DNA from 3 places in the Pseudoalteromonas sp. UG3-2 genome. Region 1 is predicted to be linked to each of the others. Evidence: predicted binding sites of a transcription regulator. Region 1 holds the regulator's gene; each other region holds the start of a gene.
The links. Region 1 encodes sigma-54, which starts transcription at its own class of promoters, with help from an activator protein. Its sites were predicted from a motif close to GTTGGCACGNNNNTNGNNT; they were not measured.
Positions count from the first base shown of each region.

Region 2: glnA (glutamate--ammonia ligase) is a predicted target of sigma-54. The motif match lies at 8,166-8,184, and genes of this name have one in related genera.
Region 3: R3P39_RS03580 (flagellar assembly protein T N-terminal domain-containing protein) is a predicted target of sigma-54. The motif match lies at 2,409-2,427, and genes of this name have one in related genera.

Region 1 is NZ_JAWLJU010000002.1:1,958,148-1,968,203, reverse strand. It holds gene tldD (metalloprotease TldD) at 1-832, shown strand, start outside; gene yjgA (ribosome biogenesis factor YjgA) at 878-1,396, opposite strand; gene pmbA (metalloprotease PmbA) at 1,537-2,886, shown strand; gene mgtE (magnesium transporter) at 2,930-4,288, opposite strand; gene R3P39_RS11965 (HPr family phosphocarrier protein) at 4,527-4,796, opposite strand; gene rapZ (RNase adapter RapZ) at 4,796-5,662, opposite strand; gene ptsN (PTS IIA-like nitrogen regulatory protein PtsN) at 5,655-6,113, opposite strand; gene hpf (ribosome hibernation promoting factor) at 6,115-6,402, opposite strand; gene R3P39_RS11945 (RNA polymerase factor sigma-54) at 6,432-7,931, opposite strand; gene lptB (LPS export ABC transporter ATP-binding protein) at 7,978-8,703, opposite strand; gene lptA (lipopolysaccharide transport periplasmic protein LptA) at 8,700-9,245, opposite strand; gene lptC (LPS export ABC transporter periplasmic protein LptC) at 9,235-9,789, opposite strand; gene kdsC (3-deoxy-manno-octulosonate-8-phosphatase KdsC) at 9,786-10,056, opposite strand, start outside.
Region 2 is NZ_JAWLJU010000002.1:2,534,564-2,544,619, forward strand. It holds gene acnB (bifunctional aconitate hydratase 2/2-methylisocitrate dehydratase) at 1-307, shown strand, start outside; gene R3P39_RS14315 (2OG-Fe dioxygenase family protein) at 541-1,173, shown strand; gene R3P39_RS14320 (cysteine desulfurase-like protein) at 1,183-2,418, shown strand; gene R3P39_RS14325 (cyclic nucleotide-binding domain-containing protein) at 2,845-3,303, opposite strand; gene ntrC (nitrogen regulation protein NR(I)) at 3,326-4,723, opposite strand; gene glnL (nitrogen regulation protein NR(II)) at 4,720-5,802, opposite strand; gene R3P39_RS14340 (DUF4124 domain-containing protein) at 5,932-6,459, opposite strand; gene glnA (glutamate--ammonia ligase) at 6,700-8,106, opposite strand; gene typA (translational GTPase TypA) at 8,629-10,056, shown strand, end outside.
Region 3 is NZ_JAWLJU010000002.1:61,057-71,112, forward strand. It holds gene R3P39_RS03565 (FlgO family outer membrane protein) at 1-225, shown strand, start outside; gene R3P39_RS03570 (FlgO family outer membrane protein) at 236-877, shown strand; tRNA gene R3P39_RS03575 (tRNA-Arg) at 1,099-1,173, shown strand; gene R3P39_RS03580 (flagellar assembly protein T N-terminal domain-containing protein) at 1,178-2,374, opposite strand; gene R3P39_RS03585 (LPP20 family lipoprotein) at 2,562-3,038, shown strand; gene R3P39_RS03590 (flagella synthesis protein FlgN) at 3,063-3,491, opposite strand; gene flgM (flagellar biosynthesis anti-sigma factor FlgM) at 3,484-3,807, opposite strand; gene flgA (flagellar basal body P-ring formation chaperone FlgA) at 3,880-4,587, opposite strand; gene R3P39_RS03605 (chemotaxis protein CheV) at 4,728-5,660, shown strand; gene R3P39_RS03610 (CheR family methyltransferase) at 5,676-6,506, shown strand; gene flgB (flagellar basal body rod protein FlgB) at 6,939-7,349, shown strand; gene flgC (flagellar basal body rod protein FlgC) at 7,352-7,783, shown strand; gene R3P39_RS03625 (flagellar hook assembly protein FlgD) at 7,801-8,487, shown strand; gene flgE (flagellar hook protein FlgE) at 8,522-9,886, shown strand; gene R3P39_RS03635 (flagellar basal body rod protein FlgF) at 10,011-10,056, shown strand, end outside.

The DNA.
Region 1 (10,056 bases):
TGCTAGGTTAGACTATGGCTACTTTAAAGAGTTAGTGGATGGTGAGCCCCGCTGGATGCAGTTTGCTAAAGAAGCGGTGCGCCAAGCTCGGGTTAACCTCGAAGCGATAGATGCGCCAGCTGGTGCGATGCCAGTGGTGCTGGGGGCCGGTTGGCCAGGCGTGTTGTTACACGAGGCAGTAGGCCATGGTCTAGAGGGTGACTTTAACCGTAAGGAAGCCTCTGCATTTAGTGGTCGCATTGGTCAACAGGTTGCTTCTAGCCTTTGCACTGTGGTGGACGATGGCACCATTGCCGATCGCCGTGGCTCATTAAACGTGGATGACGAAGGCACGCCAGCGGCGTACAACGTGCTAATTGAAAAAGGCGTGTTGAAAGGCTATATGCAAGACAAGCACAACGCCGGACTCATGGGCGTGGCGCCAACTGGCAATGCCCGTCGTGAGTCGTATGCGCATTTGCCTATGCCCCGTATGACCAACACCTATATGTTGCCAGGTGAGCACACGCAAGAAGAAATTATCCGCAGTGTTGATAAAGGCATTTTCGCCAGCAACTTTGGCGGAGGACAGGTCGATATCACTTCGGGTAAGTTTGTTTTCTCGGCGTCTGAAGCTTACCTGATTGAAAATGGCAAAATTACTCAGCCAATAAAGGGAGCCACTTTAATTGGCAACGGCCCTGAAGTGATGAAAAAGGTCTCTATGGTAGGCAATGACTTGGCTTTAGATAAAGGGGTTGGGGTGTGTGGTAAAGACGGTCAGAGTGTGCCTGTGGGCGTTGGCCAACCTAGTCTTAAAATTGACGAAATCACCGTAGGTGGCACGGCATAAACGCTAAAGGTTAGAGGGAGCGAGCTCCCTCTAGGCCGCATACCCTCATGGCATGATGGCATCTTTAAGGTACTGAAACAGCTCTTTGTAGGCTTTGCCTGGCTTTTCCGCTTTGAGTTCTTTGTTGGCTTGTCGGGCTAACTGACGCATCTTTTGACGCTCTAACTCTGGGTAGCTGTTTAGCAGCTCATTGATCTTGCTGTCTCCCTGAGCAATGACCTCATCACGGGTGGTTTCAATTTGATTTAATAATACATCAGCTTGGTTATTGCGGTTGAGCAGAATATCCATGGCTGCTTGGATCTCGTCAATATTACTGGTGCTGCGTAACGTCTTGCCAATGTAATTCATGTGACGACGGTAAGCGTCGGTTTTGGCACGGATCTTATCCGCTACCTTCATCGCTTCCTTCAGCTCATCGGACAGGGGTAACTTTTCTTGTTGTTTCTTGCCTAACGCGGCAATTTCGCAGCCTAACTCGTGCAGCTCTTGGGCATCACGTTTTAGCTCGGTCTTAGAAACATAGATGATTTCTTCTTCGGTATTTTGCTCGTCTTTTGCCATTGCTTTGATCTGTTTATCGTTGGTGAATTATGCAAAGTATACCACAATTGATCACTACAATAGCGAATGGCTGTGTTACGATTATTAGCCAATACTATTTATATCACACTTGCCAATAAGTACGAGCGGATAAGGTATCTATGACGCACTCCTCACAAGACCCAATATATAGCCAAATTGATGAAGTAAAAAATGCCGTAGAAGAGGTGCTTAAGCATGCTAAAAAGCTTGGTGCAACCTCTGCAGAAGCTGCCATGTCGAGCACCTCAGGGCTCTCCGTTAGCACCCGCATGGGGGAGGTTGAAACCATAGAGTTTAACCAAGATGGCGGCTTGGGGATCAGTGTATATGTCGGTAATCATAAGGGCTCGGCGTCTACCGCCGATCTAAGCCCTGAGACCTTGCGCACAGTGGTAGAAAAAGCCGTTGATATTGCGCGTTTTACCTCGGATGACCCTTGTAATGGTATTGCCGATAAAGAGCTACTGGAAATGTCGCCACCGCAGCTGGACTTATTTCACCCATGGCAATTAACGCCCGAAGAGGGAGTCGCTCAGTGTATTGAAGCAGAAAAAGCAGCTCTGGAAGCCGACCCCAGAATTGTTAATTCCGATGGCGCCAGCCTTGCTAGTCACCAAGGGATCCGAGTATATGGTAATAGCCACGGACTCATTGCCGGCTACCCGCGCACTCGCCATACCTTAAGCACTATGGTGATTGGTAAGGAAGGCGAGCAAATGCAACGTGACTCTGCTTACACCATTTCACGGGTGCATGGTGAGTTAAAATCGGCCCACGATGTTGGCTTGGAAGCTGCCACTGCAACACTGGCAAAGCTTGGGAGCCGTAAAGTATCAACGGCAAAAGTGCCGGTGGTATTTCGTGCCGACATCGCCAATAGCTTGTTTGGCCACCTTGTTGCCGGTATTGGCGGTGGGGCGCTTTATCGTAAATCGAGCTTTTTACTCGACACACTCGGTGAGCAAATCTTTAACCCTTGTGTCAACATTGCAGAAAAGCCTCACTTAATGCGTGGCTTAGCGTCTAGCCCCTTTGATAGCGAAGGAGTCAAGACGGTGGACCGCGATATTATCACCGATGGTGTGTTAAATACTTACCTGTTGGCAAGCTATGCAGCACGACGCTTAGGAATGGAAGCGACGGGGCACGCCGGGGGTATTCATAACTGGTTGGTCAAGCCAACTCACGATGATCTCACTAGCCTGCTCGCTAATATGGGCACTGGGTTGTTGGTAACCGAGCTTATGGGGCAAGGTGTTAATACGGTGACGGGTGACTACTCTCGTGGCGCGGCAGGGTTTTGGGTGGAGAATGGCGAAATCCAATACCCCGTTAGCGAAATCACCATTGCCGGAAACCTAAAAGACATGTTTATGGGTATTGAGGGCATTGGCGGTGATATTGAGCAGCGCGGCGCGGTGCAAACCGGCTCGGTGCTGGTTAATAATATGCAGGTTGGTGGAGAGTAACACGGCCCACGATGCTGGCATGTGCCAGCATCGTGCTAATACCCTAAACCAGCAGCCAGGTTGCGGTACCTAAGAAAGCAAAAATACCCACTATATCGGTGACTGTGGTGAGCACCACACTGCCGGCCAATGCTGGGTCGATGTTCATTCTCTTTAAAATGATGGGAATACTGGCGCCGGCAATACCTGCCGCCACCAGGTTCATAAACATTGCAAAGGCAATCACACCGCCGAGTTTAAAGTCCCACTGCCAGATAGCAATCACCCCAGCGATGAGCACAGACCAAAGCACGCCATTGAGCGCCCCAATGGCCAGCTCTTTGCCGAGTAAAAATCGTTGGTTGGTTTGGTTAATGTGGCCAAGGGCGATACCCCGTATCACCAAGGTGAGCGTTTGGCTACCAGCCACACCACCCATGCTGGGCACAATGCCATTTAATACCGCAAGAATGGGCAGAATATCTAACGTGCCTTCAAAGAAACTGGCAACAAAGGCCGCCAGTAACGCCGTTAAAAGATTAATGCCAAGCCAAATAGAGCGGCGCTGGCTACTTTTCATCACCGGTGCAAAGGTATCTTCTTCATCCTCAAGGCCGGCCATGCTTAGTAAACTGTGCTCAGCGTCCTCACGAATAACATCAACGACGTCATCGATGGTGACTCGGCCTAGCAAATGCGCGTTATCGTCCACCACAGGCGCTGAGATCCAGTTGTGACGCTCAAACAGTTGTGCCACTTCTGATTCATCCATCGAGATAGGGATGGTTTCTTTGTCTTCATCCATCAAGTCACGCACCAAGCTCTCAGGTGAGCTGGTTAATAATAAATTGATGGTTAACGCCCCTAAAAAGCAGTTGTCTTTGTCGACCACATAGAGCTCATCGGTGCCATCGGGTAACTCACCTTTTAAGCGCAAGTAACGAAATACCACTTCCAAGGTGACGTCGGGGCGAATGGTGACGGTATCGGTGCTCATTAAAGCACCGGCAGAATGCTCTTTGTACGATAAGGCTTGGGTGGCGCGATCGCGGTCTTGGCTATCCATGGCGCCAATCACGTCTTGATAAACGGTATCAGGCAGGCTTCTTAATACGTCGCCGAGATCGTCGTCATCCATGTCCTCGGTAGCCGCTGCGATGAGCTCCGGTTCCATCTGCGCGATGATCCCCAAACGCACGTCCTCGGACAGTTCTTCAAGGACATCCCCTTGAATATCTGGGTCGACCAATTGCCAGAGCATGGCACGGACTTTATGCGGTGAAGACTCGAGTAAAAGAGCAGTATCACACGGCGCGGTTTCAGCTAATACCCGCCGAACTTGAACAAACTGTCCACTGTTTAAGGCTTTTGTCACCTTTTGCAGTTGTTCCAGTGTGTAGTCTTGCTCAAATACTTCAGGCATAGGCATCCTTTTGCGTGTTAATACTGAATACTATGGTTGTTGGTTTTATATTTTACCCTAGCTATTTTGTTGTTTTATTGCAGAGAAGCAACCTTACATGCAGCGCCAGGAGGGCAATACAGTGTAACCCACTTTACAAAAAACTACCAAGTAGAGTAAAGAAAAGCGCCACCGGATCAGCTATGACGACAGGATGTGAAGGTGGACAGTAAAGATGAGTTATCCAAACAGCTTGGTATTACTCATCTTCGTGGAATTTATTTTCAATCAAGGCGCCAATTTCAGCCAGCGCTTTATCAGCGTCAGGGCCTTCGCACACCACCTTAACCTCTTTACCTTGGCTGCTCTCAAGCAATAACAGTGCTAGCACGCTATCAGCGGCGGCTGACTTATCGCCTTGATAAAGCGTGACCGAGGCATCAAATTGCGTCGCTAGTTGCGCCAGCACCGACGCGGCTCTGGCATGCAAGCCGAGTTTGTTTTTGATTAAAAAGGTCCCTTGTTGCATCAGCCTTCCTGCTCACGGTGGCGTATTTTGACGTTACTGTGAGTTTTGGCAAAGCGTTCGCCAATGGTTTGCGCCAGATAAACAGAGCGGTGCTGACCGCCAGTACAGCCAATGGCTATGGTTAAATAACTGCGGTTATTACGCTCTAAGTGTGGCAGCCAAGTTTGCACAAAAGTTTGAATTTGCCAAGTAAACTTCTGCACTATGCTGTGGCTAGCAAGGTAGTCAATCACCGGCTGATCTAAGCCCGTTAATGGTTTTAGCTCTGGCTCCCAATGGGGGTTGGGCAAAAAGCGGGCATCAAACACGTAGTCGGCTTGCTTAGGGATACCATGCTTAAAACCAAATGACTCAAAGGTGATGATCAGTTGTTTGTCTTTTTTACCTAAAATCTTCTCGCGGATCTCTTCTGCTAGCTGGTGGACACTGAGGCTGGTAGTGTCGAGTAAAAAGTCAGCTCGGGTGATCAAGACATCCAATAGCTCGCGCTCTTTCTTTATTGCTAAATCGAGTGGCAAGTTATGCAGCGATAGTGGGTGTAAACGTCGGGTTTCGGAAAAGCGCTTTATAAGGGTCTGATCGTCACTATCTAAATAAAATAGAGCGGGCTTAGCAAATCCAGGAAGATACTCAAGTATGTCGTTAAATTCGTCTTGTTCTTTGGGTAGGTTTCTAACGTCGATGCTGACAGCGATTTTATTGTAATTATCCGATACGCTGCGCACCAAAGAAGGCAGCAGGTTGACTGGGATGTTATCAACGCAGTAATAGCCTAAGTCCTCTAACACGCGTAAAGCCACTGATTTTCCAGAACCAGAGCGGCCACTAATAATGATTAACTCTAATCCCTTGTCTTCATCACTCATTATCGTCTCCTTGGATAACCGCGTAAAGCTCTTGATCGGTCTTGGCGTGCCGTAGCTGTTTACAAAACGATTTGTCTTGCAGTTTTTCAGCTATAGCAGCTAAAGTTTTTAAATGTTCTTCATTATTGCCCTCAGGGACAATAAACGCGACAAAAATGTCCACGGGTTGTTTATCGATTGCTTCAAAGGAGATCGGCTGCTTACTGACCAGTACCATCGCTAGGATCTCTTCAATACCTTGAACCCGACCATGAGGTATGGCTATGCCTTTACCAATCCCAGTACTGCCGAGTTTTTCCCGTGTCATTAAGGCATCGAGAATGACGTGTTTACCGACATCAGGCAGTTGCTTGTGGGCCAACTCGCTGATGTACTCGAGGATCCTTTTTTTGCTATTAAAAAGGACCGCAGCTTTGCTACAGTCCTTGTTCACTAATGTGCATAATTTCATTTTAGTGTCGAGTGAGCTTCTCTTTGTGTTTGATAACTTGACGGTCTAGCTTATCAATGAGCTTATCAATCGCCGCATACATGTCTTGATGCTCGGTTGATGCAAACAGCTCACCGCCGTTGACGTGTAATGTTGCCTCTGCCTTTTGTACCAGCTTTTCAACATCAAGGATCACGTGAACGTTATTTATATGATCAAAATGCCTCTCTAGCTTCGCAAACTTGTTGGTGACATAGTCTCGTAATGAGTCTGTGATTTCTACATGGCGACCAGTTAGATTTAGTTGCATAAGCATTTTCCTTCTTGGTTTTTTACGTCTTAAATCAAGCTTTTGCGTTGATTTGACGGTGGAATGGCTAGGGATTCACGATATTTTGCAATCGTACGTCTCGCTACCTTAATTCCTTGCTCAGCTAAAATATCTGCAATTTTGCTATCGCTTAATGGCTTAGCGGTATTTTCTGCAGCTATTAGCTTCTTGATGAGCGCTCTAATCGCGGTAGATGAGCACTCACCGCCGTTTTCGGTACTTACATGGCTAGAGAAGAAATACTTTAACTCAAAGATACCACGAGGCGTATGCATATACTTCTGGGTGGTGACACGAGAAATTGTAGACTCATGCATATCAACCATCTCAGCGACATCATTAAGTACCATAGGGCGCATTGCCTCAGGGCCATGTTCAAAGAATGCCTGTTGTTGTTGGACAATGCAATTGGTTACTTTTAATAAAGTATCATTACGGCTTTCTAAGCTTTTAATAAACCACTTAGCTTCTTGTAAGTGGGAGCGAATAAATTGGCTATCAGCACTAGAGCGAGCGGTTCTAGACATGGCCGCATAATGGTCATTAACGCGGATTTTCGGCATAGCATCTGGGTTGAGTTCAACTACCCAGCGACCTTTTACTTTTTTTACCGAGACATCAGGAATGACGTACTCAGGCTCTTCACGAATAATGCTGGCGGCCGGTTTGGGGTTGAGGCTATGAATAAGAGTCATCACCTCTTTCAACTCAGCTTCTTTGAGCCGGGTTTTTTTCGCTAAAGTACGGTAATCTCGGCTCGCCAACAGATCGATGTGCTCGGTAAGGATCATTTTGGTTTCTGCCAGCCAAGGCGTCTCTGGTGCAAATTGGTTAAGCTGAATACACAAACACTCTTGCAAGCTACGCGCGGCAACACCGACAGGGTCAAACAGCTGCACACGCTTGAGTACGGCTTCCACCTCGTCTAATTCTATCGGTTCCTCTGCTTCTGCGTCATTAATGCTGTCGAGAATGTCTTCACAGCTTAGGGTAAGTAATCCTGAGACATCTACCGCCTCAATGATAGCAATAGCAATGGCTCTATCCGTGGGACTAAAAGGAGTGAGCTCTAATTGCCACATCAAATAGTCATGCAGCGACTCAGACGTTTCTCCTTGATAAACATTATCATCATCAGGAAGAGGTGCAGAGCTGGCAACAGGGGCTGCACTCATATACTCATCCCAAGTGACGTCCATGGCTAAGTCATCGCTGACCGTGTCTTTACTCATGGCGGTATCAGAATCGAGCTCATAATCACTGACAGGCGCTTCTTCCTGAGATGCTTGACCTTCGTCTGCAGCGGATTTTTCTTGGTTGTTTTGCTCCAAGCTTTCGGTATCAGCGTTTTCACCTTCTTCCACTTCTAGCAACGGATTGCTATCCAGTGCTTCTTGGATTTCCTGTTGCAAATCCAACGTACTGAGCTGCAGCAAGCGAATCGCCTGTTGCAGTTGTGGAGTCATTGTAAGTTGCTGCCCCATGCGCAGCTGTAATGATTGCCTCATGTATCTTTAACAATCCCTTTTAACAGTTATTATTACTACGTCTTAACTATAGCTTGAATTGTTCGCCTAGGTAGACATCTCTTACGGTTTGATCGGCTAAAACGTGTTCTGGCGTACCTGATGCGATTAATTCCCCATGTGAAACAATATAAGCTTTTTCACATACATCAAGGGTTTCCCTGACATTATGATCCGTAATTAGCACGCCAATGCCACGATTTTTTAAGTGTTCAATAATGGTCTTTATATCTAACACCGAAATGGGATCAACACCAGCAAAAGGTTCATCAAGGAGAATAAATTTCGGGTTGGCCGCCAGTGCTCGGGCGATCTCTACTCGACGTCGTTCACCACCAGACAATGCCATTCCCTGTGAGTCGCGAATATGCTGGATATTAAACTCATCTAATAGTTCATTGAGTTCGGTTTCGCGTTGGGCCTTGGTTAAGTCCTTACGGGTCTCTAAAATGGCCATTAAGTTTTGGTATACGGAAAGCTTACGAAAAATCGAGGACTCTTGGGGTAAATAGCCGATCCCCATTCGGGCACGGCTGTGCATTGGCAATAACGTGATGTCTTCATCATTGATGCTAATTTCACCTTTGTCGCTAGGCACTAAGCCTACGATCATATAAAACGTGGTGGTTTTGCCAGCGCCATTAGGCCCTAATAAACCGACAATGCTGCCAGCTTCAACGCTTAACTCAACATTTTTGACCACCTGTCGGCCTTTGTAGCTTTTGGCAAGCCCCGTTGCTGTTAATACGCTCATGGATTGTTACCTTGCGATGGTTCTTTTTCTTTTTTGTTTTCATCGCCCTCATTAACCGGCACTAATACCGTTCTGACCCTGGAGTCTTGTTGTCCTGAACGTTCTGCGCTGATCAGTTGTTGTTCAATATCATAGGTGATGACCTGAGCATTAATTTTTTGTCCTGCTTGGCTAATTTCGGCGTCACCGGAAATGACTAGCGTCAGTGCTGCGACGTCGTAACGAATTTCATTGGCTTTAGCCTCTAATAAACTACCATCCGCTTGCTTTTCACTAAAAATAGCTGGGCTTCCGGTGGCAACCAATAATTGTTTGTTGGTGCCAAGCTCTGCGCGACGATGGACCTCTAGGCGGTCGGCTTGGATTTTTCTGTCACCATGGATAATCACCACGTTTTGCTCAAAAATACCAATGTTGCTCTGTAGCTGGGCTTGCTGTCTGCCGGAATCAATGATGACTTCATTTTGCTCCGCGGCGAGCGCGCTGGTAGCGGCAGCTAATAAGCCTAAAAAAACGAGTTTGTTCATTACTTTACTGGTCATAATAAATTGTCTTAGTGTGATTGATGAGTTCGATCACTTGGTTGTGTAAATCCGCATGCAGGCCTTTTCCGGTGATCTTAACACTAGGACCTGTAATAATGACTGGATGTTCCGACTTCATCAATTTTTGCTTAATATCGACTCTGACATTATCGGCGTTAATATCGCTTATCATGGCGTTTGGCACTAAGTTTTGTGCTAGTACCTGGCCCTCTAAAATCAGGGTGTTGTTTTCATATAACGTGGCTTCAAGGGCGCTAATGCGCCAATTTTGCTCGCCGTTGTACAAAGTGAAAATGGGTTTCTCAAAATGGCTAAAACCAAGGTCTTGATAGAGTTCCATCTTATCTGCCGTGACTTGGTAGTTGAGCAAGCCATTTTCACTGTAGGTGGTTTGTTGTAATGCGGTGGCGACATAGTCAGGTTTAGCCAGCGGCTCATCTCCTTGGCTTTTGCGGCTAGTATCTTGGTTGAACATGGGAGACCACATCCACACCATGATGGCTGCGAAAACAATAAGTAAGATGACACGAAGTACGGTCATGCACTGACACCTTTGGTGGTTAGGCTATGACCTTGGCTTAACATCAATAAGTCGGTGAGCTCTCGCACTGCGCCAAAGCCCCCTGGCTGCAAGGTAATGTAATCTGAAATCTGTTTAATCACCGGGTGAGCATCGTTGACCGCTACAGCAAAACCCACTTGCGCCATTACTGGCAAATCTGGGCCGTCATCGCCTATGTAGGCAATGTCACTGTCGCTTAGATTGAGTGTGTTTTTCAGTGCTTGATAGGCTTGCAACTTGTCCTCT
Region 2 (10,056 bases), 580 kb from region 1:
CGAAACTCCTGGATGTTCACTTTGTATGGGTAACCAAGCACGTGTTGCAGACAAGGCAACTGTGGTATCGACCTCTACACGTAACTTCCCGAACCGTTTAGGTACCGGTGCGAACGTATTCTTGGCTTCTGCTGAGCTTGCTGCAGTAGCGGCGATTATGGGTAAATTACCGACGCCAGCTGAATACCATGAGTACGCTGAGAAGATCAACGCAACGGCAGCAGATACCTACCGTTACTTGAACTTCCACAAAATGCCTCAGTACACGCAAAAGGCAGACACGGTAATTATCCAACAAGCGGTTTAATTACGTAACAATAGAAAAAAGCCAGCATATGCTGGCTTTTTTTATGCACATAAAACAGTCAACTTAAATGGTGTTGTCATTGTTTATTTTAAAAGTGGATAAATAAACTTCCAAGCTGATTATATGTGGATTTTTATTGCATTTAAGGTGATAAATACTTGGTTTTTTAAACAGTAATTTTTTCTAGTTTTATTAGAATTGTCGCCAAATTCTCATCAATAGGCGAGAGGATCATGACTACAGTAAACAACCAGAATTTATTGCAACTTCGTTTTATCGGCCAGTCTCACATTGACGCGGTAAAACCTTTCTTTAATCAACTTCCTGATAATCCTTATGCGGATGGCGCGTTCAGAAAACGTCGCTACTCAGTGATCAAATTTGTTGATGGTGAAGTTTCACTGCAACCAACCAAGGCCTTTGTTCAAGACGACTCGATTAATACCTTCCAAGGCAACGTTGAGCGTGTTTATGAAAACCTTGAAACAGAAATGCTAAATACTGCTGGCTTTAAGCACTTACTTACCGAATTTAAAGCCATGACAGGGATCGCTGATGACACCAACATCGAAGTGCACCAGTTCCGTATGCTGGCCATTGAAAGCGATACTCCTCCAGCACCTGAAGGCGTTCACCAAGATGGTTTTGACCACGTTTGCGTATGTGGTGTTTCTCACGAAAATATCGCGGGCGGTGAGCTGCTAGTGTATGAACACCAAGAAGCCGAACCTTGCTTTAAAATGGAAATTAAAGACGGTTTATTTGCGCTAGTGAACGACCGTGAAGTGTGGCACAACGCCACGCCAATGAATAAGCTAGATGGCAATCAAGAAGGCTACCTAGATTGCTTCGTATTTACAGCCTAAGAGGGTAGTATGGACTTAAACCAAGTGCGTCGTCAGTTTCCTGCCTTAATGCAAAGTGTTAATGGCAGTGAGCCTATTTTTCTCGATGGTCCAGGTGGCTCGCAAGTGCCACAATCAGTACTCAGCGCTATGTCAGCGTATTTGGGGTATTTTAACTCGAACTTAGGCGGTGCGTTTTTCTCTAGTGATAAAACCGTGAGCTTAATGCATGAGGCAAGACAAGCGGTTGCCGACTTACTCAATGCCCCAAGTGCCGAGCAAATCGTTTTTGGTGCCAACATGACCAGCTTAACTTTTAGCTTTAGTCGGGCACTGTCTCGTGATTGGCAAGCCAATGATGAAATCATTGTGACCAATGCCGATCACTTCTCCAATGTCTCGTCTTGGCGTCAAGCGGCTGAAGACAAAGGCGCAACAGTACATGCAGTCAAAATCAACGAGAGCGATTGTACCTTAGACTTAGAGCATTTTGAGTCGTTATTGAATGCCAACACCAAGTTGGTTGCGGTAACGTACGCTTCTAATACCACAGGTTCAATCAACGACATTAAACGTATTGTTGAACGTGCGCACCAAGTTGGTGCATTAGTCTATGTCGATGCTGTCCACTATGCGCCTCATGAGCTTATCGACGTACAAGCGTTGAACTGCGACTTTTTAGCCTGTTCAGCCTACAAGTTTTTTGGCCCTCATGTCGGGATTGTGTATGGTAAACGCGAGCACCTAGAAGGGTTTACTCCTTACAAGGTTGAGCCTGCGAAAGATATTATTCCTGGCCGCTGGGAAACCGGTACGCAAAGCTTTGAAGGCTTGGCTGGTGTGGTTGCTGCAATCGACTATATTGCTTCACTGAGTGGCATGACGGCAGATACACCGCGTCGTGAGAAACTGGTGGAAGCGTTTGCGCGTTCTAAAGCCCATGAAATGCAGTTAAGTAAACACTTCTTGACGCGTTTAGCTGAGTTTAAACAAATTCGTTTATTCGGTATCGACTCACTAGACAGACTCGAACAACGAACACCGACTTTCGCGCTGACATTTGATGGCATCGAACCGCGCAAAGTGTCGGAGTTTTTAGGTGCGAAGCACATGTGTGTTTGGGATGGTAACTTCTACGCTCAAGGGTTATGTGAACAACTGGGCGTGATGGATAAAGGCGGTGTGGTACGCATTGGTTGCATGCACTACAACACCATCGAAGAGCTTGATAGGCTTTTTGCAGCGTTTACTGAATTACTCAGTTAAGTTGTACACGCCCAAATTTGACCTGATAGTTACCCATTTTTCAAGCGGTGACTGTCAGCTTTGATTTGGGCTAATCTCTTTGCTACCAATTCAGATGAATAAGGAAGTTGAATGCTTTTTGTTAAAATAGTGGCTGTTTTTTTATTGCCAATCTTTCAGCTTTGGGGCTTTTTTCTAGATAATGGAATCCAGATATTTAGTTCTTTAGAACCGCACTTACATGATTTCTATCCATTTATCATGCTTCTCTCTTTGCTACTTTTTTTGTTCGCTAGCTATAACGAGAAGTCTGACAGTAATTACATTGAAAGTACTGCAGGCAAGATAATTTCTTGGATTGGCTTATTTTATATTGTTATGAGTATAATTGCTTACATCCTAATTAAACTCTTACTAAGCGCATGATCGTTCGCACTGGCTAAAAAGTTAACTATGTGCTTCAACAAACTCATTAAGCTTGGCAATACGTAAGCTCATTCCCTCAATTAACTTATCTTTAATTTTCTCACGAATGACATTGGGCAATCTGGTTAAGGCATCTGGGGTGATGGCCAGAATAATGCTGTCCTTGACTGCGCGTGCACTGGTGCTGCGTTCACGATTGCTAATAAAGGCCCCTTCACCCAAAAACTCTCCTGGACCTACGCGGCCGAGATCGTGATCGTTATCCTGCTTAAAAATTAAAAACTCGCCACTGAGGACAATATATAAACGATTGTCTTTTTCAAAGCGCTTGAAGGCGTGCCGATCTTTTTGTACTAGATATAAATGACTAAAAGATTCCAGCAATACTTGTCGTTCTGACAGCGTAAAATCATGAAAAAACGAGAGTCGATTTATGATCTCTAACTGTTTAAACAAGGGGACACTTTCTAATAACTTCATAAACGCTTTGGGTCGATTAATCTTAATCCTGAATATTGCGTTCTTTTAGCTTGCGCGTCAATGTATTGCGACCCCAACCAATTTTTAATGCTGCGTCTTGTTTATGGCCATGACAAGCTGACAGTGCCGATTGTATTAAGCGGGTTTCAAGTTGTGCTTGAACATCGGGCCAAATATGATCTTTGCCTTGGCGTAACTCAGTGTCTAACCAAGACTGAAAAGCATCTAACCAGTCGCCTTGAATCGCATGACTTGCAGGCTCGGGCTTATCCAATTCTTCAGGAAGGTCAGCGGGTGTCACCAGCTCGCCGGGTGCCATGACAGTAAGCCAACGGCAGGTGTTTTCCAGTTGCCTAACATTACCAGGCCAGTGATAGGCCTGCATTTTTTGCAGCGCATGTTTGGAAATGATTTTTGGTTCTGCTTTAAGCTCTTTGGCACTTTTGGCTAAAAAGTGATCGCTCAGGGCGGCAATGTCTTCCGGTCGCTCTCGTAATGCAGGCAGTTTCAAGCGCACCACATTGAGGCGGTGGAACAAGTCTTCGCGAAATTTCCCTTGCTTAACTAGGGTTTCAAGATCTTGGTGGGTAGCAGCAACAATGCGAACATCCACTTTAACGCTGTGATGGCCACCAACACGATAAAATTCGCCATCGGCTAATACCCGTAATAGCCGAGTTTGCACATCTAAGGGCATATCACCAATTTCATCTAAAAACAGCGTGCCACCATCTGCTTGCTCGAAACGGCCGCGGCGCATGCTGTCGGCCCCAGTGAAAGCCCCTTTCTCGTGGCCAAACAGTTCTGACTCGACTAAATCTTTAGGAATGGCCGCCATATTGAGCGCTACAAAAGCGCCTTCTTTGCGTGGGCTATGGTTATGCAGAGCACCGGCAACCAGCTCTTTACCGGTGCCCGATTCGCCGTTGATTAATACACTCATACTGGATGCTGACAGCTTACCGATAGCACGGAATACTTCCTGCATGGCTGGGGCTTCACCAATAATATCTGGGCTGCTGGCTTTGCTGCTTTGACGCTTTTGCTTTTTGCTTTGTTGTCCTGCGCGAAAGGCTCGCTGTACCAAGGAAACGGCTTCTTCCAGATCAAAGGGTTTGGCCAAGTATTCAAAGGCGCCTTTTTTAAACGCATTAACTGCAGAGTCAAGATCAGAGTGTGCCGTCATGATGATCACTGGCAAATTAGGGTAGTGCGAGGCCAACTTTTCGAGCAGTGCCATGCCGTCAATGCCTGGCATGCGAACATCAGAGATCAACACGGAAGGTTGCTCATATTCCAGTGCGGTTAACACATCTTGGCCATTAGCAAAGCTTTCGGTGACAAATTCTGCGCGCTTTAAGGCTTTTTCTAGAACAAATCGAATCGAAGCATCATCATCGACTAACCAAACTGATTTCATTGCACGTTTCCTGTTTCAGTGTTGTCAAAAGGCAGGTAAATATTAAACTCGGTATGCCCTGGCCAACTATCGAACTCAATAAAGCCCTGATGTTGTTCAATCAGAGTTTGCGCGATAGAAAGGCCTAATCCAGAGCCGCCCTCCTTATTGGTGATCATCGGGAAGAATAAGGTTTCTTTTAGTTCTTCAGCAATGCCCGGACCATTATCACTGATGCGGATCAGTAACGCTTTTTTCAGTAGCCGCTCGGCATGGTGTAAGCGATGTTTGACCCGAGTGGTGATGGTGATGGTGCCATCGTGTTGCAGCGCTTGCTGAGCATTGCGGATAATATTTAACAACACCTGCTGTATTTTCGCCTGATCGATTACGATGGGCGGAATACTGGGATCGTAGTCTTTAATTAACGCTATCTCAGCGTCACGCTCCAAGGTGGTCAGTTTAATGACCGACTCCAATGCTTGGTGAATATTACAGGGTTCTTTTTGTGGTAGCTGATTCGGCCCTAGTAACCTGTCCACCAACTCACGCAATCTATCCGCTTGTTCAATGATCAAGGCTGCGCATTCTTCCCGCTCTTGTTGATCGGTTTCATACTGCAATAATTGCGCCGCTCCGCGTATTCCTCCGAGGGGATTTTTGACTTCATGTGCTAAGCCGCGAATTAAATTTCGTGATGCTTGAAATTGGTGCATTTGGTTGGATGCTTGGTCATAGCGTAGAGCGTCATCCACACGGCGGCATTCCAGTAAAATATAGGCAGCACCAGATAACATTAAACGCCTGGCATGCAGCCCTAAAGTGGCCACTCGATTATCGACAAACACCACGTCTACTCTGTGTTGCTGGCAATCGACGCCATCTTGTAAGACATACTTTGCCAGTCGTTCTAAATCAAACTGATGATGATTAAAAACACTGTCCATGGCCATACCACATAGGCGTTTAGTGCTTAAACCAAGCAGTTCACTGCTGCTGTAATTGGCAAAGCGAATCGTCATGCTGTCGTCCAGCACTAATATGGCCGTTGCCAGGGACTGCCATATTTTATCTAGTTCATTGAGGTTGTTTTGATCCATTTAAGGTCACCGTGCACCAATGTGGTGCAATGAGCATAGCATATTAAACGCAGGATGCGATATGCCAGGCACTTTAATAGCAAAACATTAACCATTAATAAATCGTGCCAACTTGGGGGGAAAGTAACGTTAGTTGTTAATGCTGTTGCGATGTAGGAAAAACGTCACTGGTTCGCTTTGTGCTACCAATTGGCCCTTATTGTTAAAGGCTTTTAACACCAAAGAGTGTTCACCACGGTATAGGTTTCGCAAGGCAAATTGCGTAGTGGTTTGTTTTGGCCCTGTGGCTTTACCATTAACAAATAATTGTACGCTCAAGCCTTGGCTAAAGCGTGGCTCTATCCTGCCTGCAACATGAACGCTGCCGCTATTATCACGAATGGTTTGTTCGTGTTCAGGAGTGGTAATAGTGGCTTGATATTGAATTGGATCGGCTTTGACCTTAGGGGTTAATACTTGCGTGTCTACGCTTGGCATGGTTAGCGTATTGCGGTTGAGGTTCACTTCTTGAGCGCCTTTTTGGGCGATATCGGAATACACCCAATTACCGTTTTTATCCTTCCAACGGTAAACCTTTGGCTCTGCATCGGCGTAACTTGGCCAGCAAATGATTGTGCAAAGCGCACTAAAAACCAAGATGTGATACCACTGACGCACGCGCTTTCTCCCGAAAAAGTGAATACTCATACTTTAGTATATCAAATCAAAAATAGCGAGTTTAATCACGGGCAAAGAGTTCAATGTATTTAGCTAGGTTGTTGGTTATATTAAACAAAAAAGCCCGCAACAGCGGGCTTGAGAACACATATGATTAAGAGTGCCAGAAACACATAACGAGTTCAGGCTCTACATGTGCGGTAAATAGTACCGCACAAAGTAGTGGGTATTACTCAGCGCTTATACGCTGTAGTACATTTCGAACTCAACAGGGTGAGTTGTCATGTTAAGTTTTTCCACTTCCTGAGACTTAAGTGCAATATATGCATCAATTAGGTCGTCAGTGAATACATCGCCTTGCGTTAAGAACTCGCGATCGGCGTCCAGTGATGCCAATGCTTCGTCAAGCGACGCTGCCACGGTTGGGATTTCAGCGGCTTCTTCTGCTGGTAGGTCGTATAGATCCTTATCCATAGCATCGCCAGGGTGAATTTTGTTTTTGATACCGTCCAGGCCTGCCATTAGCATTGCTGAGAACGCTAGGTAAGGGTTTGCTGTTGGGTCAGGGAAACGAACTTCGATACGGCGCGCCTTTTCCGATGGTACCACTGGAATACGGATTGATGCTGAGCGGTTACGAGCAGAGTATGCCAACATAACGGGTGCTTCAAAGCCAGGTACCAAACGCTTGTAAGAGTTAGTTGAAGCATTAGCAAAAGCATTGATTGCTTTAGCGTGCTTAATAATACCACCGATGTAGTACAGTGCTTCTTCAGAAAGACCGCCGTACTTGTCGCCAGCAAAGATATTTTTGCCATCTTTACCTAGTGATTGGTGACAGTGCATGCCTGAGCCGTTATCGCCAACAACTGGTTTTGGCATGAACGTAGCCGTTTTGCCGTACAGGTGCGCCATGTTATGGATAACGTACTTCATCTCTTGGATTTCGTCCGCTTTTAACACCATAGTATTGAAGCGTGTGGCAATTTCGTTCTGGCCAGCAGTAGCTACTTCGTGGTGGTGTGCTTCAACAACTTGACCCATTTCTTCCAGCACTAGGCAGGTTGCACTGCGCCAGTCTTGCGATGAGTCAACTGGAGCAACTGGGAAGTAACCGCCTTTAACACCTGGACGGTGACCGGTGTTGCCGCCTTCATAATCTTTGTCTGAGTTCCAGCAAGCTTCCTCTGAATCGATGCTGTACATCGAACCTGACATGTCTGTTTTATATTTTACGTCATCAAATAGGAAGAATTCTGGCTCTGGGCCGAATAGTACGGTGTCTGCAATACCTGTTGAGCGCATGTACTGTTCAGCGCGCTTTGCTACTGAACGAGGATCACGTTCGTAGCCTTGGTGAGTGCTAGGCTCAACCACGTCACAACGAACAATAAGAGTGGTTTCTTCTGCGAATGGGTCTAGTTTTGCACTTTCTGCATCTGGCATAAGCACCATGTCTGACTCATTAATGCCTTTCCAACCAGAAATCGATGAGCCATCAAACATTTTACCGTCTTCGAAGAAGTCTTCATCGGCTTGGTGATGAGGGATTGATACGTGTTGTTCTTTGCCTTTTGTATCTGTGAAACGTAAGTCGACAAATTTAACTTCGTTTTCTTTAATAAAATCTAAAACCGACTGTGACATGTGTCCTCCGACTCGTTGGGTTATTTTTTTGCTGCAATGTACTGCAATTGCTCACTATTAAGCGCAATTCATGCCAATTTTATAAGTGCATGAATTTACTTGTTTTTAATATTGTTACTAAGCTTAAAACGAAAGTTTTGCACTATATTGGTGCGTATTTGTTTCATTGTGGTGCGTAAAATTGGTGCAATGCCTTTCCTTGTCCATGATGTTGCTTTATCAGCAAAAATGCTTTGATTTAAATCTATACGACGAACGAAGGTTTATCAAAGTGAGTGACTACTTTTTACCACGCTATAGTGTAAAAGTTATTTTCCCGCTATTTTTATGGCTAACTTGCTGAGTGGGTAGGATAAAATGATGACTTCGGCCTAGAACAGGGAAAAATTCTTTGGATAAACTTTCATCTGTCACATTAATAGGGGATAATACGCGACCTTTAATTCTCAATCGGTATCCTCAACGCGCAATTTTGCGCGGATCGGCTAGGATCACTGAGGACCAACTTCACTGAGTAATAATATGAGCATCGAAAAGTTAAGAAATATTGCGATCATCGCGCACGTCGACCACGGTAAAACAACGCTAGTAGATAAGCTACTTGAACAGTCAGGTACTCTACAGCAGCGCGGTGGTAACGAAGAGCGAGTGATGGACTCCAACGATCTAGAAAAAGAGCGTGGTATTACCATCCTGGCTAAAAACACGGCTATCACTTGGAATGACTACCGTATCAACATCGTGGATACTCCAGGACACGCCGACTTCGGTGGTGAGGTAGAACGTGTACTTTCGATGGCTGACTCAGTATTACTGCTTGTGGATGCCCAAGAAGGCCCTATGCCACAAACGCGCTTTGTAACGCAAAAAGCATTCGCGCAAGGCCTTAAGCCAATCGTGGTAATTAACAAGATTGATAAGCCAGGTGCACGCCCTGACTGGGTAATGGATCAGGTATTCGACTTGTTTGATAACCTTGGCGCCACAGACGAACAGTTAGACTTTAAAGTGATTTACGCATCGGCTATTAACGGCTGGGCAACGCTTGATTTAGATGACGCTTCAGACAACATGGAGCCTATGTTCCAAGCAATCGTTGATGATGTTGAGGCACCTAATGCTGATCCATCAGGCCCATTCCAAATGCAAATCACCCAGCTAGACTACAACTCATACGTTGGCGTTATTGGCGTAGGTCGCGTAAAGCGCGGCTCTGTAAAGCCAAACCAACAAGTGACGGTTGTAGGTGCTGATGGCACTACACGTAATGGTAAAGTAGGCCAAGTACTTGGTTACATGGGCCTTGATCGTAATGAAGTGGACGAAGCCGGTGCTGGCGACATTATCGCGATTACAGGTCTTGGTGAGCTTAAGATCTCAGATACAATCTGTTGCCCTAACAACGTTGAAGCGCTTCCAGCTCTTTCTGTTGATGAGCCAACGGTAACCATGACTTTCTCGGTTAACACGTCACCGTTCTCAGGCCAAGAAGGTAAATACGTTACATCACGTAATATCCTAGAGCGCCTAGAAGATGAGCTTGTCCACAACGTCGCGCTCCGTGTTGAAGAAACTGATAACCCAGACAGTTTCCGTGTTTCTGGTCGTGGTGAGCTTCACTTAGGTATTTTGATCGAAAACATGCGTCGTGAAGGCTATGAGTTAGCGGTTTCGCGTCCAGAAGTAATCCTACGCGAAGTGGACGGTCAAATTGAAGAACCATACGAGACCGTTACTATTGACTGTGAAGAAGAGCACCAAGGTTCTATTATGGAGCAACTAGGTCACCGTAAAGCGGAAATGACCGACATGTCTCCTGACGGTAAAGGCCGTATTCGTATGGACTTCATGATGCCGGCACGTGGTTTAATTGGTTTCCAAACTGAGTTTATGACACTGACTTCAGGCTCTGGCTTGATGTACCACACGTTCTCACACTACGGACCGCAT
Region 3 (10,056 bases), 1.9 Mb from region 1:
TTTAGTCGAGACTTCCTTGAGTTATCAGACGACCACCCATTTTTATATGTCTTAGGTGGTACCTTGGTTAACCATCAAGGTGGTGTAATGGTAAACGCCCGTATAGTTGGTCTGCGCAGTAAGAGCGTGGTCGGTACCGCGCAAGGCTTTTTACCACAGAATATCGTAAACGCCTTAGAAGATGGTGCGGCCTATGACGGTATTTTGCTTGAGCAAGCGAATTAGGAGCAGAGACATGAAAAACGCAGTTCTGTTCGCCACCACGTTAGCTCTGTTAGGTGGCTGTGAAATGACCGAACAGCAAGCTCAGCAAGGAGACAGCAAAGAGCAATCTGATATTGATGCCTTGTACGCCATGATGGCCGCACAAGAACAGCAAGCATTGGATGAGCAGTCGGCAATGACCCAGGACATGGGGTTCGTAAGCTATCGCCATCGTAAGCAGGTGGCAAATTATGCCAGCCAAATTGCGCTAGAGCTATCTGATACTATATTAGGACAGCAGCCAGAAGCGATTGCGGTTGCCAGCTTTGTAAACTTTAATGAGTCATTACGACAAACCAATCAGTTGGGGAACCAGCTGGCAGAGTCGTTAATGCATCAAATGCAAAAGTTGGGCTACCAAGCACTGGATTTTAAAGCGTTAGGAAAAATTGAGGTGACGCCCAGTGGCGACCTGAATTTTTCTCGTAAAGCCAGCCGCCTAAAGGTAGCTCAAGCACCAAGCCATGTACTAACAGGTACCATGATTTACCGCGCTCGCGGAGTCGAAGTGAATGCTCGACTGTTGGAGTTTGATAGCAACCTCGTGGTAGCGACTACGGCGGTGACTATTCCCTACTTTATCTTAGATGGCCAAGCAACGGCATCGAGATAACCCTAACCGCGCTGAGTGAGCTTTAGTTCCCTTTTGGACTGACAAAAAGCTCACCATTCCCTAAAGAAAAGCTTCAAAAAGTGATAGTAATCAGTATACTAGAAGCTAATAACGATTCCTTAAATGAATTGACTGTTTGCGGTAAGAAACTTGAGTGTAACAGTGGCTCCCGCAAATGGCGCAAGTATCAATACGGAACGTTATAAAGCTGCTAAGTGGATGTCCCCATAGTTTAATGGATAAAACTAGGCCCTCCTAAGGCTTCGATGTAGGTTCGATTCCTACTGGGGACGCCATTCTTCAAAGAGCAAAATCCTCCTCTTGCTCTACCTGAATTTCTACTAAGTCGTTTATTTGTACGTTGTTGAGTGGGCGTTTACTTATGTTCACCGCCACTGCATTTTGGGCGTTAACTTGTGTAACTCGAACCTTATTAATGGTCTTGATTTGGCGCATGTACTGCTTGCCGCGTGCGTTGGTAACTGGGCTGCTGTGCGCGATATTCAGTACTTGGCCATTTTCCAGTCCATGCATACGGCCAAGGTTAATAATCACTTGATCGCCGTCAACGTGCAGAATTTTACCGTTCGTTGCCAAGCAAGCCACGGCGGCATTTAAGTCTATGGTGACTTGTTCGAGTGTTAACTGGATTTCGTCGGCATAATCTGTGCGCCAGAAACGTTCGCTGTACACGTCTATTAGCTTGGTCTTTTTAAATGGCCAAACGCCTTGTGTGGCGTATTGCTTTTGCCACACACGTTCGTGCGATAAGGCATCAAAAAGGGCAAAGTCGATTTTAAAGCTACGCAAAAACTTATCGCTCTGCCAAAATGCAAAGTCACTGTTAAGCTTATCCACACTGGAAATATCGCTGATCTGGGAAAGCAAGACATATTGGCTATTGGTATTGGCGGTAACGGTTTCAATTAAACGTTCGTTATAATCAAAACGCTGGCTAAAAAAGCGTTCAACATTGATGGTTTGTGCGAAGTAGGGCACTGGCTCTAAGCTGGTGCTTTGGCTATTCATGGTTTGATAGAGCTTTTTACTCACCACCTTGTGTATGTCAAAGATTTGACCCAAGGTTGCTTGGTGTTTGTTCTTTAATTGACTTTGGGTGATGGCGATTTGTTTATTGTAGGCGCTGATAGGGCACTGCTGATCCTGTGGCATAATATCAATGTGTAAGGTGACGTGCCAGCTATCACCTACCCGTGACTCCGACACCACATTGGCGCTTTGCACTTGGGCGTTGGAGCGTATCTTTAATTCATCCTGAGTCAGCACACCATCGGTGACGGTTTGTACACTGCTGACATTGGCGCCAGAAAATAACAGAGCCTGGGTAATGGCATCGTTGACAGCCTTACGTTTGGCTTTTTGCTGATCACCACTTTTGATGTCAGCAATACCTGTTACTTCAAACCACTCCGCGCTAGCGCCACTGGCGTAAGATAAACTGATGAGTGATAAGCTTAGTACAATATGCTTGTTCATTTTGAGCAACCTAATTCATTAACTACCTTAATATCAGCAATACCTGTGCCAAATTTTGGCAGGATTCGTGCATATATCAACTAAGTGAACTCTTATACCAGTTCGCTTAACAAGTGGCCTACTCGAGGCGAACAAGGCGTAATGCGGACTGGTATTGTATTTATTGATTGTAGTGGAGATGGTTAGGATGAGGGTATTTAAATCACGTTACGTACTGCTTTTGGTCACCACATTCGCCTGGCTTAACGGCTGTGCCAGTATTGCAGACAAACACATCGAGTACGAAACAATAAAACCTGATAGCTATCCGGTACTCAAAGCCGTGGGTTATGCGCCGTTAAGTGCACAACCGGGAGCGACGGATGGCGAGAAACAGTTGATGGCAATCAAGGTTTCTAAGCTTGAAGCGTATCGTGAATTAGCGGAGCAACTGTATGGACAGAAGCTGACTGCAACAACCACGGTAAAAGGGGCCATTGCGCAAAATGATGGCTTAAAGAGTCAAGTTAATGGCCTTATCAGAGGCGCGAAAGTGCTCAAAAGCTACTCAGTCGGTGATACCTATGCCACGGAATTAGAGCTGGATATGAAAAGAGTGTACGACCTTTATATAGCGCAAACTAAGCCAAAGAAAATAAAAAAGATCCGCTACAGCATCAAATAACAGCTAACACATTGAAAGCCTAGTTTAGGCTTTCAAGTTCTTAACTAGCTTATTATCACTGCTTTTCACGCTGCCGTCTTCACCATAAGTCACTGACGCAGGCACACCTATCAAGATTTCTTTCAGCTCTCTGGTGCTAACATTGGCATGGTGAGCCGCTTTGGCGTTAACTTCATTTTTGCGCTTACAATCATTTAGCAGGGATTTAACTTGATCTACTAGGGGCGTTAGTTCTTCGTTTTTGAACAGTTCAACATCGACTTGAGCGAGTTCTTTGTCGAGTTGTTGTAGTTTTGTGATGTGTGAGAGTTTTTCCCGAGCGATATCTTTTAAGCTATCACCGCGGCGAGAGGCGAGTGCCTCAAGCTCGTCCACTAGAAGCTGGGTCAAAGCTTCAAGTGCACTAATTTGTTGCGATAGTTTGTGGTGGCAAAGCCGAACCGTATCATCCATAAATCTCGAACTCAAATGCTGCTATGTTTTTTGCCAGTTTATCGGCATCAATCTGGTACTTGCCTTCGGCAATGGCTTTTTTCAGCTCTGCGACTTTTTTATCGTCAAAACCGGAAGACTGTTGCGCCTTATCATTTACAGACTTCAACTGTTGTGCCTGTGGTGTTAGGCTCACTGAATCCGCAGCCGCTTTAGGTACTGCAGGTGCTTTATTATTGGTGGCATTGGCTTCGTTACGTTGTAACTCGGCTTTTTGTTGCTTAACATTGTTAGCAACGGATGTAGATTGATTTTGACCGTTAACTTGATTAACCATGATTGTAGACCCAATACTATTATACTCTCAGCCACTTTATCGGCTTGCGTAAGCATTACTTTAGCAAATTTTTTATAAATTCACCTCAACAGTTTCTACATCGATAACTCTAGCACGTAAGGTCTTGCCAGAGCGAGCATTTTTTACCCGAACTAAATCCCCTTTATTGCCGTCTTGCAGTGCTTCACCGGCTGTTTTTATGACCAAACCTCCGGATTTGGCAAAAATAGTCACGCCATCACCTTTGCATACCATACAAATATGACGCTGGGTGAAGGCTTGCCCCTCACGAATGTTGCGTTTACTGCGGCTGCCAATAATGAGCTTTGCTTCTTCTATATATGAAACTCGACGAAAACGTTTGGGTTGATACTCTTTTTTGATGTCTTCAGCCGTAATGATACTGCCTTTTTCGAGCATGTTGGCACTAACTAATACTGGGAATAGGCGGTCGATCCGGACATGGACGTATTGCGTCCAGCTGACTAAATCGTTGCAGCGTAATTGTACGGTAACCTGAGTATTAAAAGGGGGAGTCATGGCCGTAGCGCGCTCTAATGGCTGTTGACACTCTCGGGTCGGGATGCGGTCATCCAGCGGTATGGTGGTAACCGAGAGCTTGCTATCAGGGTTTTGTTCGATTTGAGGAGTAATAAAATCAATGGCAGCTTGCTCCAACATGTTGTTGTCATATTGCTGACAATGGGCATAGCCTATGCCTATAAAATAAGCGAACAAACAAAAAAATTGATTGTAATAGGTTTTTTTTAACAAACTCATGATGTTTCGACTATGCTTATGGGGTGAAACAAGGTATAAAGATTCTGCTTTAATAACTGCACCTAATCAAGGGTGTTTAACCATATCAGAGTCGAAGCAAAGATCGTTCCGATTAGCGGTTTATTCAGTAGGAGATTGAAATGGCAGGTGTTTTAGATTCGGTGAACCAACGTACCCAGCTGGTTGGGCAAAACCGACTCGAGCTATTACTTTTTCGGCTTCAAGGTCGACAACGCTTCGGTATTAATGTCTTTAAGGTCAGAGAAGTGCTGCAATGTCCTGCCCTGACCAGCATGCCAAAGTCTAATCCGCTAATCCGTGGTGTGGCTCACATTCGTGGTCAAACTATTTCTGTGATTGATATGTCGCTGGCGGTAGGTGGGCCTCCTATCCAAGATATTCGCAATTGTTTTATTGTCATCGCCGAATATAACCGCTCAGTTCAAGGGTTTCTAGTGAGTGCTGTCGAGCGTATTGTCAATATGAACTGGGAGAAAATAATGCCGCCACCATCGGGGGCTGGTCGTTATTCTTACCTAACCGCAGTAACAGAAATTGAAGATGAATTAGTCGAGATCCTTGACGTAGAAAAGATCTTAAACGAAATTTGTCCTATAGACACTGAGGTCAGTGCAGGAATTGTCTCTGATGGCGAGATGCAAAAAGATTTGGGTGAGCGTATTGTGTTTATTGCTGATGACTCGGCAGTAGCGCGAAACCAAGTCAAACGTGCATTAGAACCGTTAGGAGTGCAAACCGAGTTGGCTAAAAACGGTAAAGAAGCGCTGATCAGGCTTAGAGAAATTGCCGACATGGACTGTCAAAATAATGTCACCGAGCGCGTAGGCTTGCTGATATCGGATGTTGAAATGCCGGAAATGGATGGCTATACCTTAACGGCTGAGATCAAGGCGGATCCAAAGTTAGCGCCACTTCATGTTATTTTACATACTTCGTTAAGTGGAGTATTCAATCAGGCTATGATTGAAAAAGTAGGCGCAGATGATTTTATTGCTAAGTTTAACCCCGATGAATTAGCCGCAGCGGTTAAGAAATGGGTTCATTGTGATTAAAGCTGGTGGTAGCACTTGGAAAATAAGCATTTAGAGCAAAAAGAGTACGATCAATTTCGAACCTTTCTGGAGCAGCAGTGTGGGATCGTACTGGGCGACAACAAATTGTACTTGGTTAAAAGTCGGTTAGCTCCACTGATGGCGCGCTTCAATGTTGAGTCTTTGTCATCGTTAGTTGCTAAAACACTTAGCCCCCATGAACGGCAACTTCGTGCCGCGGTGGTTGATGCTATGACCACCAATGAAACCTTATGGTTTAGAGATACTTATCCGTTTGAGTTACTGAAAAATCGCATCCTGCCGGAGTTCAAAGACTTAAGAAGGCCAGTGAAAATTTGGTCGGCGGCAAGTTCGTCAGGACAAGAGCCGTATTCCATTGCCATGTCAGCTAATGAATACGTTAGTAAGTCGCCTGGCGCCCTCAAGATGGGCGTGCAGATAGTGGGTACTGACATTTCTAATACCATGCTTGATATGTGTAAAAACGCTGAATATGACGCTTTGGCGTTGGCGCGTGGATTGTCTCCAGAGCGGCGCAAAAAGTTTTTTACCGACAGCGGTAACGGTATGGCCAAAGTGGTGGAGCCAATTCGAAAAATGGTGAGCTTTAGACACCTTAACTTGTTGGACTCTTATGCTTTGATGGGCAAGTTTGATGTCATCTTTTGCCGTAATGTACTGATTTATTTTTCCCCAGAAGTCAAAGCAAAAATCATTGCGCAATTTGCACAGTCACTCAATCCTAATGGCTATTTGTTTTTAGGTGCCTCTGAGTCAATGGCTGGATTGAGTGATGACTTCACTATGATCCGCTGTAACCCAGGTATTATTTACCAGAAAAAATAGTCACTCTGCCATTAAGTTTTGCAACAGTGTCTCAAAACACTGTTGCAAGCTAGATTTCTACCTTTCGACTTATTCATTGTTTTGCCTTTGCCTTTGCCTTGCCTTTGCCGTTGCCATTGAGTTGCTGTTGCCGAACCTTGTCTTGCTTAGCCTTGCGATACTACTTCTGAAAATAACTTTTTCTCACCATAGTAAACCGTTTGGTGCTAATTTTTAGTAATAAACTGACCATCAACACTTACTTTAACCTTTACTTTTTTGCTCTATTCACTGTGATTCTGAGTGAGCATAAGTTTAATGAATTAGCCTCAAATAGATATACATCTCGCCTTTAAAGTAATATTACTCATTGAAATAAAAAGGAAAAAATAAATTTATATTTTGGCCTAAAGATTGCTTAATCACTGTGAGTCAAATTTTTGGAGTTTAACTATGGCTATAAGTTTCGATAAAGCACTGGGTGTTCATCAGCATACCATGCTGATCCGCTCGCAACGTGCGGAAATGTTAGCGAGTAATATCGCAAATGCGGACACTCCAGGATACAAAGCAAAAGATATTGACTTCGCAGGTGCCTTAAAAGCGGCAAAAGCGGGGCAAAGAAGCGGCAATGATATGGTTAGAACCGATGCTAAGCATCTCAGTGGTGGCACTAAAATGACCAACGCAAATGAACTATATCGCTCGCCAAATCAAGCAGATACAGGTGATGGCAACTCAGTGGATATACAAGTGGAACGGAACTTGTATACACAGAATGCATTAGAGTACCAAGCCAGTTTGCAATTTTTATCTGGTAAGTTCAGCGGCCTTAAAAAGGCACTGGGTGGTCAAGGAGCATAATTATGAGTCTTTACAACGTTTTTGATATTTCTGGCTCGGGCATGAGTGCCCAAAATGTGCGCCTGAACACCACTGCGAGTAACATTTCGAATGCCAACTCGATAAGCTCCAGCCAAGAGGGAGTGTATCGCGCTAGGCATGCGGTATTTGCAGCTGAACTTTCTAAAGCTTCAACATCCCAAAACAATGCCATGGGATCGTCCGTTGGAGTTAAGGTGTTAGGTGTGGTTGAAAGCGATAAGCCGCTTCAGATTGAGTACAGCCCCAACCATCCTAGCGCTGATGCAAATGGCTACATTTATAAACCGAATGTGAATGTGGTAGAGGAGATGGCAAATATGATTTCAGCCTCTCGCTCATACCAAACCAATGTTCAGGTTGCAGATGCAGCGAAGCAAATGTTGAGCAAAACCCTGCAGCTTGGTCAGCGCTAGATTGGGAGTAACAGCTGATGAGTAATGATGTAAATTCCGCTACTTCGTCGTACATGGATTCTCTGCGGTGGAATAAAGAAAATCGCACCACAGAGGAACAAAAAAACCGAGACACCTTAACGCAGGAAGATTTCTTCTCATTGCTTACTCAGCAGCTGTCTTATCAAGATCCAAGCAAGCCTGCTGACAATGATCAGATGATCGCGCAAATGACCAACTTCACCATGGCAGAAGGTATTTCGAAGTTAAATACGAAATTTGAATCGTTAAGCGCGTCAATGACTTCTAACTCAGCACTGCAAGCGTCTACATTAATTGGCAAAAAAGCATTGCTTGAGTCAAACATGCTTGAACACGGCGATGATGCTTTGTCAAAAGGTTCAGTTATAGTCGAGCAGCCTGTTGAAGAACTTAATATTGGTATTTATGACCAATCCGGAGCCTTGGTAAGAAAACTAGAAATGGGTCCACAGGCTGCAGGTGCAGTTAAGTTTGAGTGGGATGGTAAAAACCAAGATGGTGAACTGATGCCGGACGGTGATTACGAAATTAAAGCTGAGGGGATGATGAATGGTCAATACACTAACTTCCCATCTGCAACGTTTAGAAATATCGATAGTGTTAATGTCAACGGTGCAAATGGCATTGTAATTAATACGAAAGAAGGCGCGGTGCGCTTAACTGATATAGCTGAAATAGCTTAATTTAAAGAATTAACCTTAACAAAGAGGTGACGAAATGAGTTTTAATATTGCACTTACAGGTTTGTCAGCCGCGCAAAAAGACTTAGATGTGACGGCGAACAACATCGCTAACGTGAATACAACAGGCTTTAAAGAGTCTCGAGCTGAATTTGCTGACGTTTATGCAGCATCTGTATTTAGTTCAGGCAAGACTAAAAACGGTGATGGCGCTCAAACTACAATGGTAGCGCAGCAATTTCACCAGGGGTCTCTTAAGTTCACACAAAACTCGCTGGATTTAGCTATTACGGGTGAAGGCTACTTCGCAATGTCTGAAGAGTTTGGCTCTCAAGATTATGCTTTTACTCGAGCAGGAGCATTTAAGTTAAACAAAGATAACTTCATTGTTGATGCCCAGGGTAACTTTTTACAAGGCTTCCCTGTGGATGAGAGTACAGGCGACAATGAGTCGGTCAGTCTTAGCACCGCCAGTGCTATTCAGATCCCTGACTCATCAGGCTCACCAAGAGCAACAACTAATGTCTACTCTTCTTTCAACCTAGATTCTAGAGAGGTTCACAAACCGCTAGCTTTTGACCCAGAGGAAAGTGCGACTTATAACCACTCCACTTCGACAACGGTATACGACTCATTGGGTCAGCCCCATACGATGCAGTTGTTTTTTAAGAAAACAGATGGCATTGCACCGAATGTTGACAACGAGTGGCAGGTGTTTGCAACCTTAGATCAAAAACCTTTTGATTTAAGTGGTCAGGAACAAACCACTACTCCATACACACCAATTACAACCTTTGTATTTGATTCCGCTGGTATTCCTTCTACGACAGATGGCAACCCAAATACGGGCAGTACCTTTAATGAGTTAACATTGCCAAGTGGTGCAGGTGGTGGTGCTGGCTTATCTGACTTGCTTGGAAATGGTGCTAGCTTTCCAAGCGATGTAACCTTGAATTGGCGTGATGAGTCGAATACAACGGGTAAACTACCAACACAATATGCAAGTAAGTACGAGACCAAAGCGCTTGAGCAAGATGGTGCCACAGTAGGTAGGTTGTCAGGTATCGATATCGGTGGTGATGGTAAGATTGTGGCTTCATACAGTAATGGTGATCAGTCTTTCTTGGGTCAAGTAGCCATGGTCAGGTTTCCCAATTCACAAGGATTGCAGCAGGCAGGTAACACCTCTTGGAAGAAAAGCTTAACATCGGGAGAACCCATTGCCGGTGAACCTGGCTCGGGAACGCTTGGTGCAATAAACTCATCCGCCTTAGAGCAATCTAATGTTAATTTAACCAATGAGTTGGTGGACCTTATCAGTGCACAGCGTAACTTTCAGGCCAACTCCCGTGCCTTAGAGGTTAACTCAACGCTACAGCAGAACATTCTGCAGATCCGATAAACTATTATGCCCTCCAAAGGCTGCGCTCGTCGCAGCCTTTTTTATCCCTGTCAAAAACATCACTCATAACTTGGCACTAAGCTTGCAATAACCAATACAAGTTAGAATTTTAAGGGTCATCGTTATGGATAAAATGGTATATATCGCCATGTCAGGCGCGAAGCAAAGCT